3 regions of the Caldibacillus debilis DSM 16016 genome follow, and region 1 is predicted to be linked to each of the others. Evidence: predicted binding sites of a transcription regulator. Region 1 holds the regulator's gene; each other region holds the start of a gene.
The links. The regulator Rex, encoded in region 1, represses fermentation and respiration genes when NADH is low (regulators of the CRP and FNR family bind a similar motif). The targets are predictions, from matches to a motif close to TTGTGAAATATTTCACAA.
Positions count from the first base shown of each region.

Region 2: arcA (arginine deiminase) is a predicted target of Rex. The motif match lies at 2,238-2,255, and genes of this name have one in related genera.
Region 3: A3EQ_RS0115415 (cytochrome ubiquinol oxidase subunit I) is a predicted target of Rex. The motif match lies at 2,607-2,624, and genes of this name have one in related genera.

Region 1 covers NZ_KB912879.1:231,002-235,750, forward strand. Annotated here, with positions in the region: gene A3EQ_RS0101585 (CPBP family intramembrane glutamic endopeptidase) at 1-540, shown strand, start outside; gene tatC (twin-arginine translocase subunit TatC) at 680-1,465, opposite strand; gene tatA (twin-arginine translocase TatA/TatE family subunit) at 1,492-1,677, opposite strand; gene A3EQ_RS0101600 (redox-sensing transcriptional repressor Rex) at 1,732-2,415, opposite strand; gene A3EQ_RS0101605 (ABC-F family ATP-binding cassette domain-containing protein) at 2,757-4,697, shown strand; gene A3EQ_RS0101610 (hypothetical protein) at 4,742-4,749, opposite strand, start outside.
Region 2 covers NZ_KB912913.1:161,997-166,745, forward strand. Annotated here, with positions in the region: gene A3EQ_RS0115610 (Crp/Fnr family transcriptional regulator) at 1-192, shown strand, start outside; gene argS (arginine--tRNA ligase) at 252-1,919, shown strand; gene arcA (arginine deiminase) at 2,329-3,561, shown strand; gene argF (ornithine carbamoyltransferase) at 3,608-4,621, shown strand; gene arcD (arginine-ornithine antiporter) at 4,680-4,749, shown strand, end outside.
Region 3 covers NZ_KB912913.1:130,025-134,773, forward strand. Annotated here, with positions in the region: gene A3EQ_RS0115385 (bifunctional cystathionine gamma-lyase/homocysteine desulfhydrase) at 1-104, shown strand, start outside; gene A3EQ_RS21310 (GNAT family N-acetyltransferase) at 835-1,251, opposite strand; gene msrA (peptide-methionine (S)-S-oxide reductase MsrA) at 1,595-2,125, opposite strand; gene A3EQ_RS0115415 (cytochrome ubiquinol oxidase subunit I) at 2,673-4,079, shown strand; gene cydB (cytochrome d ubiquinol oxidase subunit II) at 4,081-4,749, shown strand, end outside.

The sequences.
Region 1 (4,749 bases):
TGGCTCCTGTTCAGTTTCTCGGCGGCTTTCATCGTCACGCTCTATTGCCTGAGAAGGGAAATGCGCTTCCGAAGCCAAAAAGCCGCTTCATTTCCCGTCTCCGCCTTTTGGGCGTCCGCCGGGGTCTTTTTGGCCCTCTTCGGGCAATTGGCCGCCGCAAGGATCGAAATGCTTTTCGGCGTGGAACCGGGATCGGAAAATACGAGGGAAATCATCGGGATGATCGAAAAAGCCCCCGCCATTTTCCTCGTCGCCGCCGTTTTCGGGCCGATTTTGGAAGAAGTGGTTTTCCGGAAAATCATCTTTGGGACGTGCATGCAAAGGCTCGGTTTTTTTCCGTCGGCGCTGATCAGCTCCCTGTTTTTTTCCGCGGCCCACATGGAATTCGAACATCTGCTTTTGTATACGGCCATCGGGTTCGCATTTTGCTATGTTTACCGGAAAACGAACCGCATCCTCGTCCCGATTTTTTCCCATGTGTCCATGAATGTGATCGCCATTCTTTCCCAGTTGGATCCGAAGATCTTTTCGATGTTTTGAATCTTGTGCGGTCCGGTTCTTTCAGGAAGCCAACAGGCGAAAGACAAGTCCCGGCTTGCCAAGGTTTCCCGGACCGTTTCCGCGAACAGCTTCCCTGCCTTTTCCAAAAAACGCCGCCGCTTCGGCGGCGATTTCGGTTTTATCCTTCCGGACCGTCCGAAAGGGTCTCCGCCATTTTTTCCTCTTCCTTTTTCCTCGCTTCTTCCGCGGCCAGCATCTTCCGGTAGGCCAGCTTGGAAATCCAGATGCTGAATTCATACAAAAGGCAGAGCGGCAAAGTCACCATCAACTGGGACAGGACATCCGGAGGGGTGATGACGGCGGCGATCACCAACAGGACGAAATAGGCGTACTTCCGGATCTTCCCCAAAAAAGCCGGCGTAATGATGGACAATCTGGTTAAAAACAGGATCACGACCGGAAGCTGGAACAAAATCCCGAATGGCAGGGTGATTTGGAACAAAAAGGTAAAATATTCGTTGATCCCGATGACTTGATGGATCTCCAGCCGTTCCCCCAAATTGGTCATGAACCGGATGAAAAAGGGGAAGAGAACGAAATAGGAAAAGGCGATTCCCAATATGAACAAAAGTATGGAAACCGGTATGTAGCTCAAGGTGATTTTTCTTTCTTTTTCATAAAGCCCGGGGGCGACAAAAGCCCAAATGTGGTAAAGGATCACCGGGGAAGTGAGAACGCACGAAAGCACAAAGGAAATCTGAAAGTAGATTTTCAACGGGTCGGTAATGCGGAAGGCGTTTAGGGAAAAATTTCTGGCCTCCGCCGAATGCTGCAGAAAAACGATGACCGGTTCGGCAAGGAAAAAGGAGACGATGAAGGCGAGACAGAAAAAAACGGCGACAAAAATCAGCCGTCTTCTCAACTCTTCAATATGTTCAGAAACGGTCATATCTTTATTTTTCATATCGATCGCATCCTAACGTCATGCCGTCAATTTTTCGGCTCGTCTTCTTCCTTTTTCGGCGGTTCTTCCTCTTCCGCCAGGCCTTTTGTGGCCTCTTTGAACTCCTTCAACGATTTCCCCGCCGCCCTTCCGATTTCCGGAAGCCGTTTCGGACCGAAAACCAGCAAAGCAACGATCAAAATGAGCAACAAACTGCCGGGTCCGATTGGCACAATATCTCCCTCCTCGACGTCCGAATGAAAAACGATGGCGCCCCGTATCCGGTCTTACCTATTATAATCTTTCTTTCCCTTCCCGTCCATTTTTTCCGAATGATCGGAGTAATGCTTGATAAAATAAACGAATGACTGCAATTCCACCGCCAAATCGATATGATGGACGTTGATGTTGGGCGGGACCGTGAGCCTGGCGGGGGTGAAGTTCAAGATCCCTTTGATGTTGGTGCGGATCAAACGGTCCGTCACCCCTTGTGCCGCCGATGCGGGAACGGTCAAGATGATGACCGGAATTTGTTCCTTCTCCAAGACCTCCTCCAGTTGATCCAGACTGTAAATCGGGACCTCTCCGATCTTCTTCCCGATTTTTTCCGGAGATATATCAAAGGCGGCGACGATCTTCGTATTGTTGTTCTTCGTGAAATTATATTGCAATAATGCCGTTCCCAAATTTCCGACACCGATCAGCCCGACTTTCGTCAATTCATCCTGATCGAGGGTTTTCCGGAAAAAGGAAAGCAAATACTGGACGTTATAACCGTACCCTTTTTTCCCCAGCGCGCCAAAATAGGAAAAATCCCTCCGGATGGTTGCGGAGTCGACTTTTACCGCCTGGCTCAACTCCGCCGACGATACCTTCTGTTTTCCCGAATTGTACAAGTATTGCAAAAAACGATAATACAACGGCAGCCTTTTCGCTGTCGCTTTCGGTATTTTCAATTGATCCGATGTCATCTTTCTGCCTCCAAAGCGATTTGGTTCTCCTGTTCGCGGTCATGGAAAGAAGCCCCGTTTCGGAATGGATCGGGAGCACGGGGTGGGAACGCTTCCAATCCCTTCCCATATTCCTTTTTCTACTATAATACACGATTTTTGCCCGTCTGTCTTGTCCCATTCTAAAATTAAGATCCTTTGGCCTTTCACCCGCCGTTATTGTACTATTAAAATTGGTACAGATGGGCGCGCAAACGGATTTTCTGCCCATGGAACAGCGAGGAACGGGCAATGGCCCCGCGGACGGGACGAGAAAGGCCCGCCGGAAGGGAAATCGCATCGAACGCTTAGGAGTGAACGGAATGATTTTGCTGCAGGCCAACCATATCGCAAAATACTTCGGAGCGGAACAAATTTTGACGGACGTCAAGCTGGAGATCCAAACCGGCGACCGAATCGCCCTCGTCGGCCGGAACGGCGCCGGAAAATCCACCTTATTAAAGATCCTCGCCGGACAATTGTCCGGTGACGGCGGGGAAATCATCAAACCGAAGGAGACGGCGGTCGGCTATCTGGATCAGCATGCGGGTTTGAACCCTGACGCCACCCTTTGGGAAGAAATGCTTTCCGTTTTTAAGCATTTGCAGATCATGGAAAAAAAATTAAGGGAACTGGAGCGGCAGATGGCCGACGAAAAGGTTCTCGCCGACGGCAAGTCCTATGAAAAGGTCATGGCGGAGTATGACCGGCTCCATCACGCCTTTCAAGAGGCGGGCGGATACCAATACGAAGCGGAGATCCGCTCCATCCTCCACGGGCTGAAGTTTCGCGATGACCCGAAAAGGGTCAAAGTCGCCACGTTGAGCGGCGGGCAAAAAACCCGCCTGGCGATGGGGAAGCTGTTGCTGGCCAAACCGGACGTCCTCATCCTGGACGAACCGACGAACCACCTGGACATGGAGACATTGACCTGGCTGGAACAATATTTGCAGACGTATCCGGGGGCCATCCTCGTCGTCTCCCACGACCGGTATTTTCTCGATAAAATCGTCAATCAAGTGCTGGAATTGGCGGACGGACGGCTGACCAAATATATCGGAAACTACAGCCAGTATGTAATCCAGCGGCAGGAAAACTATGAACGGGCCTTGAAACGGTACGAACAGCAGCAGGAACAAATCGAACGGATGAAAGACTTTATTCAGAGGAACATCGCCCGATCCTCGACGACGAGACGGGCCCAAAGCCGGAAAAAAGCGCTGGAAAAAATGCCGCGGATGGAAAAGCCGAAGGACGCCGGCAAAACCGCCCGTTTTTCCTTTGACATCAACAGGCAAAGCGGCAATGAAGTGCTCACTGTGAAAAATTTGCAAATTGGCTATGGGGAACGGACGGTGGCCGAAGGCATCCGCTTCCGGCTGACGAGGGGGGAAAGCGCCGCGATCATCGGGCCCAACGGGATCGGCAAATCCACCCTGCTGAAGACCATCGCCGGAAAACTCGCTCCCCTCAAAGGGGAAATCCTCCTCGGCACCAATGTGGAAATCGGCTACTATGACCAGGAGCAGACGGAACTGCATTCGAACAAAGACGTCCTGCACGAATTGTGGGATGAAAACCCGTTCATGAAGGAAAAGGAGATCCGGACGGTTTTGGGCAATTTCCTCTTTTCCGGGGACGATGTCTTCAAGCCCGTCGCCGCTTTGAGCGGCGGAGAAAAGGCCCGCTTGGCCCTGGCGAAGCTGATGCTGAAAAAGGCTAATTTCCTCGTCCTCGACGAGCCGACGAACCACCTGGACCTGGAAAGCAAGGAAGTGCTGGAAAATGCGCTGATGGACTTTCCCGGGACGATCCTTTTCGTTTCCCACGACCGGTATTTTATCAACCGGATGGCGACAAAAATCTTCGAGCTGTCGGAAACGGGATTCCGCGAATATTTGGGGGATTATGACTACTATTTGATGAAAAAGGAAGAAGAAGCCCGCTCCGGCCAGCCGGAAGCGCCCGATAAAGGGAAAGGGGCGCCATCGCGGGGCGAAGGGAGGATCCCCGAGAAGGATTATTTCATGGAAAAGGAAGCAAAAAAGCTGGAACGAAAACGGATCCGCAGAATCGAAGAAATACAAAAACGGATTGAGGAGCTGGAAAGGGAGATTGCGGAAAAGGAAAGGCAGCTGCTCGATCCGGAAATCTACAACGACCCCAAAAAATCCGCGGAGATTTTAAATGGGATCGATTCTGCGAAGAAGCAGGTGGACCGGTACCTCGACGAATGGGAAAAGCTGGAGGACCCTGCCGATTAAATCGGCAGGTCTTTTTTTGTTTTTTCCTGCGGGATGGGAGTTATTCACTTTT
Region 2 (4,749 bases), on a different contig from region 1:
GGATTCCGGGAAGGGAACCATGTGATCATCGACATCCCGATGACGCTGACGGAGATCGCCAAACTGTCCGGCGCTTCCCGGGAAACGGTTTCCCACGTTTTTAAAGATTTGAAAAACGACCAGCTTCTTTCCACCGAATTCAAGCATATCGTCGTCTACGACCCCGAGTACTTTTTACAAAAGTTGCAATGAATCTTATAATGTAAGGAAAAACCTTCTTTCATCAAAAATATCATTAGGAGGAAGCAGCGATGTCCATCTTGCAGGAGATCGAACAAACGATCATCGGGGAACTGAAAAAGGCCGTAACGGCCTCGGGGCTGGCCGGCGAAGGGGAAATGCCGGAAATCATCCTCGAAAAGCCGAAGATCAAAGCCCATGGCGATTATGCGTCCAACATCGCGATGCAATTGGCGAAAATCGCAAAAAAACCGCCGCGGACCATCGCCGAAACGATCGTTCCCCATATCGACAAAGCGAAGGCGAATATCCAAAAGATCGAAATCGCCGGCCCGGGGTTCATCAATCTTTTTCTCGATCCGAAAAGTTTTACCCGCTTGCCGGAAATCATTTTGAAAGCGGGCGACGCTTACGGCCGTTCCAATATCGGCAACGGGCACAAGATTCAAGTGGAGTTCGTTTCCGCCAACCCGACGGGGGATCTTCATTTGGGCCACGCCCGCGGCGCCGCTTACGGCGACGCCCTCTGCAACGTGCTTGAGGCGGCGGGCTACGACGTACAGCGGGAATATTACATAAACGATGCCGGCAACCAAATCCGCAACCTCGCCTTATCCGTCGAAGCCCGGTATATGCAGGCCCTCGGCAAGGAATGGGACATGCCGGAGGACGGCTATTACGGGAAAGACATCATTGAAATCGGGCAAAAAATCGCCGAAACGGACGGCGATAAATGGGTCGACAAACCGCGGGAAGAAAGGCTCGCTTACTTCCGGGAATTCGGCCTGAAATATGAGCTGGAAAAGATCCGGAAAGATTTGGAGGACTTCGGCGTCCGCTTTGACAACTGGTTTTCCGAAAGCTCCCTCTATGAAGACAACCGGATCGAAAAAGTATTGGACCTATTATGGGAGAAAAACATGTTATACAAAAAGGACGGGGCGACCTGGCTCCGTTCGACCGCCTTCGGCGACGACAAGGACCGGGTCGTGGTGAAATCGGACGGCACCTACACCTATTTCACCCCGGATATCGCCTACCATAAAAACAAGCTCGAACGGGGATTCCAAACCTTGATCAACATTTGGGGCGCCGACCACCACGGCTACATCCCGAGAATGAAGGCCGCCATCCAGGCTTTGGGCTATCCGGAAGACACCCTGGAAGTGTTGATCATCCAGATGGTCAGCCTGTATGAAGGCGGGGAAAAGGTGAAGATGAGCAAGAGGACCGGAAAGGCCCTCACCCTCCGCCAGCTGATGGAAGAAGTCGGCGTCGATGCGATGCGGTACTATTTCAACACCCGCTCCAGCGATTCCCATTTGGACTTTGATTTGGATTTGGCCCGTTCCCAATCCAATGAAAATCCGGTGTATTATGTCCAATACGCCCACGCGCGGATCAGCACCATGCTGAACCAGGCGAAGGAGCGGGGATTCGATTATGAAGGATTCGATCCTTCCCTTTTGACCCATGAAAAGGAAGTCGACCTTTTGAAGCAGTTAGGGGAGTTCCCCCAAGTCGTCGCGGAAGCGGCGGAAAAACGGATGCCCCATAAAGTCACCCAATATGTTCATGAGCTGGCTTCTTTGCTGCACAGCTACTACAACGCGGAAAAGGTGATCGATGAATCGGCTCCGGAACTGACGAAAGCGCGCCTCGCCCTTATGGCCGCGGTAAAAATCACGATCGCCAACGCCCTGCGGCTGATCGGGGTCAGCGCTCCGGAGAAAATGTGATCCGCCGGACAGTTTCGCTGTTTCGGACCGGGGCAGGGCAGCGCGCCGGAGAAATTGATCCCGCACCCGCGGAAAGGGGAGGGTCGAACCCAAACGCCCGCCCCGTACCGGAAAACAAATGAAACAGGATTTTTTCTTCGTGGCACCATCGACAAAAACCAGGCTTTGATTGGCCTGGTTTTTTTTATTTGAACGCGTGATTTGATGTTCAAAAACCTGCAAAGAATTTGTGGAAATGCTCACACATATTTCGCAAAATTTGTGGCATCTTAGATGTAAGGGATTACAGCGGAAACAGTCCAAAATTTTATGATCACATTGTGAAATACTTCACTTAAATTCGTATCCGTTTTCTTTAGAATAAAAACGGAAAGAGAAAGAAAAATATGTAAAAAAGGAGGACAAGGCAATGAAGCACCCGCTGCACGTCACCTCGGAAATCGGCGAGCTGCAAACGGTCTTGCTTCACCGGCCCGGCCACGAAGTGGAAAATCTGACGCCGGACTATCTGGGCAGACTCCTGTTCGACGACATTCCTTATTTGCCCATCATCCAAAAGGAACACGATTATTTTGCCCAAACGCTGAGAAACAGGGGTGTGGAAGTCCTTTATTTGACCACCCTTGTCACCGAAGCGCTCCATACGGAAGAAATCCGGGAAAAATTTGTCGACGACATTTTGTCCGAATCCAAAATCACCGGCGAAGGGGTGTACCGCAACCTCAAGGAATATTTGCTGTCCTTCCCGACCAAGGAAATGGTCGAAAAGATTATGGCCGGTGTCCGGAAATCGGAAATCCCGGTATCGAAGAAACAGCATCTGTATGAAATGCTGGAAGACCATTATCCCTTCTACCTCGATCCGATGCCTAACCTTTACTTTACGAGGGACCCGGCGGCGACAATCGGCAACGGCCTGACCATCAACCGGATGAGGGAAGAAGCGAGACGGCGGGAATCCCTGTTTATGACTTATGTCATCAAATACCATCCCCGCTTCGCCAATCACGACATCCCGATCTGGTTTAACCGGGATTATGAATTCCCGATGGAAGGCGGCGACGAATTGGTGCTGTCGAAGGACACGATTGCCATCGGAATCAGCGCCCGTACCGCCGCAAAGGCGATTGAACGGTTCGCCCTGAACCTATTCAAACGCCAGCAAGAAATCAAACGGGTCGTTGCGGTGGAAATTCCCAAGAGCCGTGCATTCATGCATCTGGACACGGTTTTCACGATGGTGGACTACGACAAATTTACCATCCATCCCGCCATCCAAGGCCCGGAAGGGAATATGAACATCTTCATCCTCGAAAAGGGCAAAGATGAAGAAACGTTGAAAATCACCCGCAAAACCAATCTTCTGGAAACGTTGAAGGAAGTTCTCGGACTGAAGGAAATCGCCCTCATTCCCTGCGGCGGCGGCGACGACATCGCGGGCCCGAGGGAACAATGGAACGACGGTTCCAACACGTTGGCGATTGCCCCGGGCGTTGTCGTTACTTACGACCGCAACTACGTATCCAACCAGCTGTTGAGGGAAAACGGGGTTGAAGTCATCGAAGTCTTGAGCTCGGAACTGGCAAGAGGGCGCGGGGGTCCCCGTTGCATGAGCATGCCGCTCGTAAGAAAAGACATCTGAGAACATACGCAAACAAGAAAAACGAAAAAGACATGGAGGTTCAGGTATGGAAACGGTATTGTCGGATCGCTTGCTTGGCAGAAGCTTTTTAACGCTGAAAGAATTTACGGAAGAGGAAATCCTTTATCTCATCGATTTGGCTGCGGAACTGAAGGAGAAAAAGAAGAAAGGCATTCCGCACCGCTATTTGGAAGGCCAAAACATCGCCCTGCTCTTTGAAAAACCATCCACCAGAACCCGCTGTGCCTTCACCGTGGCCTGCGTTGATTTGGGCGCCCATCCCGAATACTTGGGCAAAAACGACATCCAATTCGGCAAAAAGGAATCCACGCGGGATACGGCGATCGTCCTCGGCCGGATGTTTGACGGCATCGAATTCCGCGGATTCAAACATTCCACGGTGGAAGAATTGGCCAAATACGCCGGGGTTCCGGTATGGAACGGGTTAACCGACGAATTCCACCCGACCCAAGTGCTCGCCGACTTTTTGACGGTGAAAGAAAATATCGGCCACTTAAAAGGCGTAACCTTCGTTTACGTCGGCGACGGCCGCAACAACATGGCCAACAGCCTGCTGATCGGCGGGGCGAAAGTGGGTATGGACATCCGGATCTGCTCGCCGAAGGAACTGTTCCCGAGTGAAGAGCTCGTCAACTATGCGAAGGAAGTGGCGAAAGAAAGCAACGGCAAAGTGATGATCACCAGCGACGTTGACGAAGCCGTTTCCGGTGCGGATGTCATCTACACCGACGTTTGGATTTCCATGGGTGAAGAAGACAAGATCAAAGAACGGATCGATCTCCTGCTTCCGTACCAAGTCAACCGGGAAATGCTTGAAAAAACAGGAAACGAAAATGTCATGTTCCTCCATTGCCTCCCGAGCTTCCATGACCTGGAAACGGAAGTCGGCCGTCAGGTTTATGAAAAATTCGGCCTGAAAGAAATGGAAGTCACCGATGAAGTTTTCCAAAGCAAAAACTCCTACGTCTTTGACGAAGCGGAAAACCGCCTCCACACCATCAAGGCGGTAATGGCGGCAACCAACGCCCGGTTGGGTTAATAAACCTTGAGGGGGAGGGAAAACCCCCTCCCTCCATTTGAAAGGAAAGGTGATTCAAATGGCTGAAAAGAAGCTGGGCCTCATCCCGCTGATCGCCCTTGTCATCGGATCCATGGTCGGCGGCGGGG
Region 3 (4,749 bases), on a different contig from region 1:
AAAGAAGGCAGGAACTGGGCATCACCGACGGGCTCATCCGCCTCTCCGTCGGGATCGAGGACGCGGAAGACCTGTTGGAGGATTTGGCGCAGGCATTGGATTGAGCCCGTTTGCGAAAAGCGCTCCGGCAAAATCCTCGCGATAGGATTTTATGAAGGTTTTACTGCAAATCATTCGCCCGCTGAATCCAAGCGATCAGGAAAAGCTTTGTCAATTTGGTGGAAATATAGGGGATCGATTTGCATTCTTCATCCTAGGGGGGAAGCCTCATAATCGTACAGGCTTCCCTTTCGGTCATTTAGGCCGTTCCAATATGGACACGTACCTTTTTCGGCGTGACAATCAGCGTAAAAGCTGATATATCAATTTATTTTCAAAATTTTAATCGAGGATATTTTCGTGGACATAAAAAATCGAGTTGTTTAGATATCCAAAACAAGGAATTCTTCCCGAATATGTAAAAATGAAAAGAAAGATCAAAGTCGCCCATGTAACCGCGGCAAATAATCGGGGAAAATTTTCTCTTTGCAGATGAAGCTTTGTCGGCATACAAACAATGGAAAAAACGTAAGTTCTCATAGGCGGATCTTTATCTGCCGGAAAAGTATGCCTTTGATACGGACTGTTTTGATAAGGCTGCGAAAATGAAGAAATGCCATCATTGATCGATGAATGGGGGACAGAACAGCCCCACGCAAAAATAAGTTCCCCTTATATCGCCGGTCGAATAAACCATACGGGAAAGATACCCAAAATGAGCTTATCCGTGTCCCGGGGATTCATAGGAATTCGTGCGTGAAGACATACTCCTGCGCAACAACACTACTATCCGTATTAAAACAAGTCTTGAGATAGTCGAATCATATCCTTACACTGAATACCATTTTCAAAAATTTCGTCTGAGTAATGCCTTGTGAAAAAATCAATGTCAATACCAGTTATTCTAAAACCGCATTTTTGATAAAGTGCTAATTGCCCAACACTTGAATTTCCCGTGCCTACTTCAATGGTTTTAAATCCTTTTGATTTTGCGGTTTGAATGGCATGCATTACCAATTGTTTTCCAATTCCTCTTCCTTGATGACTTTTTGTAACTGCAATATTTACTAACTCTACCGTTTCAGGCCTTGTTGGAAGTAAAACATAAACCCCAATTATTCTATTGTTACTTTCTGCTACAAAGCATTCTCCTCTTTGAAGATATTCATGTACAAGCCGTGGAGAAGGGTCAGCTAATAACAATAAATCCATCGGAGGCTCTTCACCTCTGTTTTATTTGCGAATAACCATACCGTTCTCCCTCCCCCTATAGTACTCAAATGAATTTAACTAGGTACATAGAAAGACTTTATACAATAATAGGATGAAATCCTCAATCGTTAAGGATTCAGCCCTTTTTGTATGAAAATACGATAAATTAATCCGCCCCATCATGAGGAATTTCGTCACGATTTGAACGATACATATGCATGCGTGCAGATAAAAGAACCACCCGTTTTCAAAAATCCGGTGATCCTTTTTCCCGTCTTGTTCCACGGAAACGCCCCTTCCTCCCGGGAAGGGGCTTGCGCTTTTGTTGGGCCAGAAAATAGGATTAAAGATCTGCCTTTTTCCCCCAATATTTTTCAATGAAGGCGTCCCGGCCCGACAGTTCGCGGTCTTTTTTGTAGGCTTCCGGATTTTTCTTGTAAAAATCTTGATGATATTCTTCCGCTTCGTAAAATTCTTGGGCGGGGAGGATCTTGGTCACGATCGGTTTTTGGAACCTTCCGCTTTTTTCCAGGGCTTCCTTCGATTGTTCCGCTTTTATTTTTTGCTCTTCGTTATGGTAAAAGATCGCCGTCCGGTAGGAGGGACCCCGGTCATGGAACTGCCCGCCGTCATCGGTCGGATCGATTTGCTGCCAATAGATCTCCAGCAATTTCTCATAGGGGATGATTTCCGGGTCAAAGGTGATTTGCACCGCCTCATAATGCCCGGTCGTCCCGGATTTCACCTGTTCGTAGGTCGGATTTTTCACATGGCCGCCGGTATAGCCGGAAACGACTTTATGCACCCCTTCCCAGCGGTCGAAGGGTTTTACCATGCACCAAAAGCATCCGCCGGCAAATGTGGCTTTTTCCAAACCTTTTTCCATCTCTTGTCAACTCCGTTGCAAAGTTTTTGTACCAAACATCTTACCATAAATGATCGGAAAATTCATTTAAAAGATGTTCCCGTAAACATTGGGGAAGAAGATGAACAATGTTGAACCGGTCATGTCCATGTCCGAAATCCGGAGGCCGCGGCGGGGGAGAAGGGGAAGTTGCGCGGAACCGGCGGGTTTGTTGATCCGGCTTTTTCCCCTTGTTTGCAACTTCTGTTAATATTGGATATATCTGTTTTACGAATTTCGCCGCAAATTTGTAATAGATTTCTCAAACTGTCCGGGGATTTTTGGCCGTTTTTCTGTTATAGTAGTGGTTAACAGCATCGGTGTTGCCGGCCGTCGGGATTTTTTTTTGGAAGGTTTTTACGGTTGTCATAGTGATTATGTTATTTGCCTGGAACTTTAAAGTGGGCTATCATAATTATAAGGAGATATGTGAACATTTGAGCAATCATATATGTGAAAAATTGAACAAGATAGCTTCCGGCCGAAGTCTGGCGAAATACGGAAAGGAGGAACTCCCATGGATCCGGTCATGCTGGCAAGGATACAATTTGCGTTGACGACCATTTACCATTTCTTCTTCGTGCCCCTTACCATCGGATTGGCGTTTATCATCGCTTTGATGCAAACATTATATGTCGTGAAAAAGGAAGAGATTTACAAGAAAATGGCGAAATTCTGGGGGCACTTGTTTCTGATCAATTTTGCCGTAGGGGTTGTAACGGGGATCGTTCAGGAATTCCAATTCGGAATGAACTGGTCGGATTATTCCCGGTTCGTCGGTGACGTCTTCGGGGCGCCGCTCGCCATTGAAGCGCTGCTTGCCTTCTTTATGGAATCCACCTTTATCGGGCTTTGGATTTTCGGCTGGGACCGGCTGCCGAAAAAAGTGCACTTGGCGAGTATTTGGCTCGTATCGATCGGGACGATGATCTCCGGTTTTTGGATTTTAACGGCAAATGCCTTCATGCAAGTGCCCGTCGGTTATGCGATCCGAAACGGCAGGGCGGAAATGGTCGACTTTCTCGCGCTCATCACCAACGGACAATTATGGGTGGAATTTCCCCACGTCATCACGGGGGCATTGGCTACCGGGGCATTCTTCGTTGCCGGTATCAGCGCCTATAACCTGTTAAAAAAGAAATATACGGAATTTTACAGGAAGTCCATGAACATCGCCTTGGTCATCGCCTTGGTCGGCAGTTTGGGCGCCGCCTTCAGCGGTCACGCCCAAGCCCAATATCTTGTGAAGACCCAGCCGATGAAGATGGCGGCTGCAGAGGGGATTTGGGAAGATACGCCCGATCCCGCGCCCTGGTCGGCCGTTGCCTGGATCGACACGAAAAATCAAGAGAATAAGTTTGAGCTGAATATTCCCTATCTGTTAAGCTTTTTATCCTATTCGAAATTTGAAGGCGGCCTGAAGGGGATGAAGACCCTTCAGGAGGAATATGCGGAAAAATACGATCCGGTCGTCGGCGAAGGCACGAATTATATTCCGCCGGTGAAGACGACGTACTGGAGCTTCCGTTTCATGATCGGCTTCGGCACGGCGATGATCTTATTGTCGATGATCGGCCTGTATTTGTGGAAAAAGGGACGGCTGGAGCAAAGCCGCCGGTTTTTGAAACTCCTCGTTCCCGCCATCTCGTTTCCGTTTTTGGCCAACACCTTCGGATGGATCATGACCGAGGTGGGACGCCAGCCGTGGACGGTTTTCGGTTTGATGACGACGGCTGACGCCGTATCACCGAATGTTTCACCGGGAACCATCCTGTTTTCGATCATCATGTACACGCTGATCTTCACCGTCCTTTCGTGCGTGACCGTGTATTTGATGGTCCGGGAAATCAAACGGGGACCGTACGGACATCATGACGGGAATGCCGCGGTATCCGTCGATCCGTTCCATAAGGCAGGTGTTTGAGATGGAATTGAGTGAACTTTGGTTTATCCTGATCGCTGTACTCTTTATCGGATTCTTCTTCCTCGAAGGGTTTGATTTTGGCGTGGGAATGGCGACACGTTTCCTGGCCCGGAATCAAAATGAGCGGACGGTCATGGCGAATACCATCGGCCCGTTCTGGGACGCGAATGAAGTGTGGCTGATCACCGCGGCAGGCGCCATTTTTGCCGCGTTCCCCCACTGGTATGCGACGATGTTCAGCGGCTATTACCTGCTGATGCTGGCCGTCCTGCTCTGCCTGATCGGACGCGGCGTTTCCTTTGAATTCCGCCGCAAGGTGGAAGATCCGCGGTGGACGGAGCTGTGGGACTGGGTGATCTTTTTCGGCAGTTTGTTGCCGCCGTTTTTGCTCGGGATTCTGTTCACCAGCATGCTGAAGGGCATGCCGATCCAAAAAGATATGAATATGGACGCCGGGTTCTCGGATGTGATCAACATTTATTCCCTCTGGGGCGGCTTGACGGTCGCATTGCTCTGTTTCCTGCACGGTTTGACCTTCCTGTCCCTCAAAACCGAAGGAGAGATCAGGGGGCGTTCGGCAGCGCTGGCGAAAAAACTGGTGTGGGCCGCAATGGCAGCCCTTGCCGTCTTTGCGGGCCTGTCTTGGCAGATGACCGATATTTTCGAGGTG